Linked DNA regions of Paraneptunicella aestuarii. The protein of the gene in region 2 interacts with the protein of the main gene of each other region in a pairwise test. Links are inferred from orthologs where the notes say so. Each region holds a gene or a part of one and is shown on either strand. Other genes may lie near its edges.

What was found.
Region 1: the proteins of mrcB (region 2) and KIH87_RS15520 interact in binary tests that used the Escherichia coli proteins (3 or more experiments, as listed by UniProt). The link is inferred for Paraneptunicella aestuarii from one-to-one orthologs.

Annotation. Positions count from the first base shown.
Region 1 is NZ_CP074570.1:4,028,549-4,031,876, forward strand. What follows is about bases 329-3,328. They hold KIH87_RS15520 (peptidoglycan D,D-transpeptidase FtsI family protein), read right to left. Parts: upstream 2,729-3,328; coding sequence 929-2,728; downstream 329-928. Other genes in these bases: KIH87_RS15515 (UDP-N-acetylmuramoyl-L-alanyl-D-glutamate--2,6-diaminopimelate ligase), read right to left, coding at 329-939; ftsL (cell division protein FtsL), read right to left, coding at 2,728-3,051; rsmH (16S rRNA (cytosine(1402)-N(4))-methyltransferase RsmH), read right to left, coding at 3,048-3,328. Outside these bases: more of KIH87_RS15515, read right to left, coding at 1-328. UniProt on the Escherichia coli protein: Essential cell division protein that catalyzes cross-linking of the peptidoglycan cell wall at the division septum. Required for localization of FtsN.
Region 2 is NZ_CP074570.1:4,235,416-4,239,055, forward strand. Bases 270-3,251 are described here. They hold mrcB (penicillin-binding protein 1B), read right to left. Parts: upstream 2,904-3,251; coding sequence 636-2,903; downstream 270-635. Other genes in these bases: KIH87_RS16470 (DUF1801 domain-containing protein), read right to left, coding at 270-620; thpR (RNA 2',3'-cyclic phosphodiesterase), read left to right, coding at 3,216-3,251. Also shown: KIH87_RS16465 (adenylate/guanylate cyclase domain-containing protein), read left to right, coding at 1-182; more of KIH87_RS16470, read right to left, coding at 216-269; more of thpR, read left to right, coding at 3,252-3,640. UniProt on the Escherichia coli protein: Cell wall formation. Synthesis of cross-linked peptidoglycan from the lipid intermediates.

The DNA of each region.
Region 1 (3,328 bases), 210 kb from region 2 along the record:
ATTGAATTCACCCAATAATGAAGTAGTTACCGGCACCTCACCCCATGAGGTATGCAATATGAAACTAATTCCGCGATTGGAATACCGAACCTCTCTGGCGATACAGAACAAGCCTTGCTCAGGCGTTGCTATTTCTACGCCAAAGAAGACAGGTGTTACGCCTTCCGGCATCATGGCTAACCAGTTTTTATGCTCAGCATCACCGGCATTCAAAATCATATGTTTCAAGCCTGGCTGCTTTAACAACATACGTTTGGCTTTTGCGTACTCTTCCATATCACCGTGATAATCAAGGTGATCACGACTTAAATTGGTGAAAATAGCCACGTCGGTATGCAAATGCTTGATACGGCTTTGCACCATCGCGTGTGATGAGGCCTCAAAGGCGACGACGTCCGCACCTTCCGCGCTCAATTCCGCCAAAATGCGATGCATGGTCACGGCAACGGGCGTGGTATTAATGGTTTCTTGCAAATCACCCAAAAAGCCAGCACCTAACGTGCCGATGAGAGCCGCTTTCTTATGCAGCAACTGACCAAGCTGAGCGGCAAAATGCGCAGTCGAGGTTTTACCATTGGTTCCAGTAACAGCAATGGTCTTCATGCTCTGTGAAGGCTCACCATAAAAGGCTTCTGAGAGCTCTGACAAACGATGGAACAAATCATAGAACTTAATAATGATACTGTGCTCACGCATTTCAGTATCGCCATGCTCTGATTCATCTTCTGTTTCAGCAATGATCACTTTTGCCCCAAGGCTAACCGCTTGAGGAATAAACTCACGCCCATCCTGACGATGGCCGTTTACTGCCACAAAGGCTTTGTGAATACCCACTTCACGGCTATCAATGGCCAAATCGACAATGTCGATAGAAGGCGCTTCAATACCGAAAGGTTGTAATAGGGTTTTTAAATCCCTTGTTTGCCATTTAGGAGTCATGCTTTCCTCCCCTAAATTCCTGGCTTTCATAGGTTTCCTTGTTATGCGAGGCAATAGACGATACATCTCGACCATCTGGCGGTACATTCAACATTTGCAATGCCCCTGACATGACGCGAGAAAAGACAGGAGCGGCGGTATCACCGGAATAATACAAATCACCACTAGGCTCATTAATCATGATCACCACAGCCAACTGTGGGTCAGATACTGGTGCCAAGCCCGCAAAGATATTGACGTATTCTTCCCCATATCCACCCGCAACCGCTTTACGGCTGGTTCCGGTTTTACCGGCTACACGATACCCAGGCACTTTCGCTTTGGTGCCGGTTCCACCCGGTAAAACCACGTGTTCCATCATCTCAACAATGGCTTGCGCAGTGTTAGCGGATAACACACGCTCTTTTTCCACTTTGTGCCCGGATGATTTCACAATAGATAGCGGCAACTTGTAACCACCGTTCCCCAGAACCGAGTACATACGCGCCAACTGCAATGTCGTCACCGACAAGCCATAACCAAAAGACAAAGTGGCTAATTCAAAGTCAGACCAACGATGGCGATCATGGAAAATACCTGAGCTTTCGCCCAGCATGTTAGTGCCAGTGTCACCGACCAACCCCATGCTGTGATACAAATCGATAAAGTGCTCTTTAGGAATAGAGAGCGCCAGTTTAGACGTTCCCATATTGCTGGACTTCTTGATAATTTCGATGAGATCGACTTTGCCGTAGTTGTGAGAATCCTGAACGATACTGCCCCCCACTCGCATCCAGCCGGGATTAGTATCAATGATGGTTTGCTCGTTGGCACTGCCGAATTCCAAAGCGCCAATAACCGCTAACGGTTTTACCGATGAGCCCGGCTCAAAGGTGTCGGTAATGGCTCGGTTACGAATGCGATGTGCCGACACGTTATGACGATTATTAGGATTAAAAGAAGGGCTATTGACCAGCGCCAGCAACTCTCCGGTATGTACGTCTGCAACAACGGCGGAACCAGAGGTAGCCTTAAGATATTGTACAGCCTGCTTCAGCTCTCGATAAGCGAGTGCCTGAATGCGCTGGTCAATAGTTAACTGGATATCAAGCGGTTCCTTGCCTTTCTCTTGCGACAACAGTTCCACCTGTCGACCTTTCGCATCACGACGAATACGGCGCTTGTCTGGTGTACCGCTCAAATGCTCGTCGTAAACACGCTCAATACCTTCAATGCCGCGATCATCTACATCGGTAAATCCGATCAAATGTGCAGATACTTCCCCGGTAGGGTAATAACGGCGAGACTCATTTCTTAAATGCAATCCGGGAATTTTCAGCTGCTTAACATAGTTCGCCATGGCAGGTGAAACCTGACGTTGAACATAAACGAAACGACGTTTTGGATCTTCAACTTGAGCCGTCAGCTCTTCCAGAGACTGACCGAGCACTTCTGCCAACGCTTCCCAACGGCGAGTATCCGCTAGCGCATTATTTTCATGAATGATTTTGGGATCTGCCCAAATGGCTTTTACAGGCACACTCACCGCCAATTCCTGACCGTTACGATCCAGAATCAAGCCTCGGTGTACCAAACGCTCGCGAGTTCGGATAGTCCGGTTATCGCCCTGCTTGATTAACATGTCGGGCTCAACCACCTGGATATAGGCAGCTCGAACCGCCAAGCCAGTGAAAACCAGACTCACTGCCGCCAGAACAGTCAAAAAGCGCCACTGAACCAAACGTGGCGTTTGCGTGCCTTTAGCTTGCTTCAACGGTTTTGCCATTCTGTTAGCTGCTCGATTAGACATTACTTCACCCTCACCACAACTTCTTCATCGGGTGCTGGGCGATACATGCCAAGCTGCTTTTCAACGCGGGATTCAATGCGGTTGTGTTCAGTCAGAGCACTTTGCTCCAGAACCAGATTACGCCATTCCACATCCAGCAAATCGCGCTCCGCCATCAAGGTTTCCTTGGCGATTGAGAGCTGACGATTATGGTGTGTACCAAGAATTACGGAGATCGCACTTGCTACAACCATCAAAAACAACAAAACTCGCACGGGGTGGCGAGTCAAATCTGAGGCGATAATACCAACTAAATTAAAGTTGGTTTGAGTCTTGGGTGTCATAACTTTTCTGCCACCCGCAACACCGAGCTCCGAGCCCGAATATTGTCCTCGATTTCTTTAGCGGAAGGTTTAATCGCCTTGCCAATGGTTTTCAAAACTCTTGATGCGGCAATTTCAGATTCTAAAATAGGCATTCCATGAGGGACTTTCATGCCTTGGCTTTGTTCCCGCATAAAACGTTTAACAATACGATCCTCTAAAGAGTGGAAACTGATCACCGCCAAACGTCCGCCGCTTTTTAATGCCTCAGCAGCAGCTTTCAAGCCCGTTTCAATTT
Region 2 (3,640 bases):
CACTCATTGAAGAAGGATTAAAAGCGCGTAAAGTGCAACATTGGGATTTAGCGTTGAAATATTTTCGTGAAGCTCAGGTTATGGATATGAATGACAAGGTCATTCGTCATCATCTGGCACAATGCCATAAAATGCGCAGTGAACCGGTTCCCGCAGATTGGGATGGTTCCTTGATGATGTAAGCACTTGCTTACATTGTTTCTCTTATTCCTCAGTTACGCCCCTAACAAAGGCAGATGCTTGATTTTGTGGTACGTCATTGCCAATTTCAGACAATGCTTTAAAGGCAGTTCAAGAACTGTGTCGTTGATACCCAGAACTAAAGCCCGGTTGCCCTGAAATTGAAACTGTTCTCCGTAAATTTCCCTGAAAGTCTCCACCAGACTTGATTGGCAATTAAAGTACAAGGCATATTGATCTGGAGATTTCGCCTTCCAATCAAATCGAACGGCACTACCGCCTTTAACTTGATAACTGGGCTCACCCCACTTCAACGATTCTTCAACCTCATCAGCACCAATTTCCTGAGCAACACTGAAAATCAACTGTCGTAAATACTCCAACTTGGGACGAACATCATCGGGATAAGAGTCGAACTTTGCCGCAACATCAAAATTCATCGAGATCGGTTCCCCCTAATCACCAAAGAGTCGCTCCCAGAAGCTTTTCTCTTCTTGAGGAACTGGTTCTGGTGGTGTGATATCACAACTTCCCGGTTGTGGTAACGCATTCAACACTGCCGGTAAAGACAAACTGCCCTTACAACCTCTTGGCACCACTGAACCAGTATCGGGATTGAAATGAGCAATACCTAATTCAGATGGAAAACGTTGTGCCAGTGACCTCGGTTGCTGCAAGCTTTGGAATTGAGTGTAAAGCGCCAAGGCTCCGCTAGCTCCGGTTAAATGCGTGGTTTCATTATCATCTTTACCAATCCAGATAGTCGCCAGAAAGTCGTGATCAAATCCGCTAAACCAGCTATCTCGATAATCATCCGTGGTTCCCGTCTTACCGGCTAAATTCACTCCCGGGAAAGCATTTTTAAGGGATTTAGCGGTTCCGGTTTGAGTCACCTTATGCAAGGCATAATTCACCAAATAGGCGGCTTCTGGTTCAACCGCAATATACTCAGGCGCATTAAACGACCACAATAACCGACCTTCATTACTACTAATTGCGGTGATCGCATGCAGTGGGATAAAACGCCCCTCATTAGCAATGGTCTGGTACATCTGATTCACTTGTAATGGCGACAAGTCCACAGCACCCAAGGTCATAGCAGGATAAGTAGGAATATTCTCCTGCACACCCAAACGAGTCATTGTTGAGGCAATATTATCGGTTCCCAACGCCATACCAAGATGCACAGTTGGCACATTCAAAGAGCCAGACAAGGCGTCCAGCAATGTGACTTTTCCCCTGAACGTTTTATCAGCATTTTGCGGTTGCCAGTATTTACCGTAACTGCTTTTCAGCTTAACGGGTTCATCCTTCAGCATGGTAGCCAGATGATAATCAAAAGGTTGTTCCAGAGCGGTCAGGTAGATAGCAGGTTTAACAAGAGAACCAATGGGACGGCGAGCATCCAAAGCACGATTAAACCCTTTATAGTCAACATCTCGACTGCCCACCAATGCCCGAAGCTCTCCAGTATCAAAATCCGTCACGACCATCGCCATTTCCAGATCTTGTAACTTACGTTGCTTTTCAACTGCGGGCAGAGCCGATTGTGCCGTTTTCTCGGCATTACGTTGCGTATGCGGATCCAAAGCAGTAAACACTCGAATACCAGATTGACGAGCATCAGGATCAGGCAAAACCTGCCTTAGTTCCCGCTTGACCTTATCCATGTAAGCAGGGTGAACTTGTCGTGCCAGTTGTGATTTGGAGACAACACCTAAAGGACGCTGCACATAATGTTCATATTCTTCCGAACTAATGTGCTCATTCTCATACAACAATCTCAGGATCAGATCTCGACGCTGGGTGACTCGGGCGGGATAACGCCTTGGGTTATAACGGGACGGCCCTTTGATAATGGCAACCAGCGTGCTAAGTTCCGCTAGCCCCAATTCCTGAATGGGACGATCGAAATAATATAAACTCGCCAAGCCGAATCCATGCACGGCTTGCTGCCCGTTTTGCCCCAGAAATACTTCATTTAAATAAGCTTCCAATATATCGTCCTTGCTATATTGCCAGTCCAGCAAGACAGACATATAGGCTTCCTTAAGCTTACGCCATAAGGATTTTTCCCGGCTAAGATACAGATTCTTGACTAACTGCTGGGTTAGCGTACTGCCACCTTGTACGGTGCGCCCTGCTGTTAAATTAGCAACCAGCGCACGAGCAATGGACAGCGGAGCAATTCCATAATGGTGATAAAAGTCTTTATCTTCGGTGAGCAATAACGCCTGAATCAATCCGGCAGGAGTATCTTGCAGGTTAATCAGCATGCGATCTTCACGGCTACCGCTAATAAAGCGCGTCGCTAACCAGGGCTCTAATTTCGCCTGAGTAAGCACTTCGCCAGATTCCATATCCATAATTCCAGCAACTTTTTCGTTTCGGATATGAATATCAAGAAATTGCCTTGCTTCAGAGTGATCGGAAAAATCAAAGGCTCGGCGAGCAATATTAAAGCGCCCGTTCCAGTAGCTGTATTCACCCGCACCAGTGGGTTTAGTCACTTTTCGGTAACCCAGCAATTCGAGCTCTTGCTGAACCTCTTTCACAGACATCGCTTCGCCGCGTTGAAACACTAATGGACGAGCATAGATTTGCGCAGGAACCTGCCACTTGTTACCCGAAAAACTCTGTTGAATTTGCACATTCAGGTAGAAGCCATAAGCCACAATAACCAGCAATAGCATTAGAGCCACTTTCCAAAGCTCTTTTTTCATCCATTGTTTAAAGCCGGCTTTAACACCACGAGCAGGCTTTACCGGGGAAGAATGATCAGCTTTTCCTTTAGGGGCAGTTTTCGCTTTAGATTGTGTTGTGGTTTGCTTTTTTGTCACCAGAATCCTGAATCCATATCCAAAATAACCTCCGTATTCTAACTCGCACCGAATCTATTGTCTTTTTCAGTTTAGGAGACATGAAACCCTGTCCATGGAATGTTCACTTTTCCAGCGATTGAGACTTCTTACGTTCCTATCCTCTGCGATACGTACTAAGCTAGCCTTATATCCACAAGAAAGTTGTAGTGACATATGAGAACCTTCTTCGCTCTCGATTTAGCCCCCAAACTCAAGCTGGATATTGCTCAGTGGTGTAATAAAGCCCTGCCCAATATGGATGGAAAGGTGGCAACCGCCAATTACCACATTACTCTGTGCTTCAACGGCAAAACCTCTGAGAATCAACTGCAAGAAATGCAAAGTGCAACTGATACACTGTTAATGAATCAGTTTGATTTGAAACTGGATGATTTCGGCTACTTCACCAAACCCAAAATCTGCTTTATTGGATGCCGGGAAATTCCTTCTCAACTACATCAATTGAATCAAAAACTGGAGCAAATTGCTCAGCAAGCGGGGTTCCGTCTCGAAAAGCGTCCTTACGTTCCTCATGTAACACTATTTCGGCGCCTACTCATGCCACCGCCAATGCCTTTGTTATCACCGAACTTTGCCAT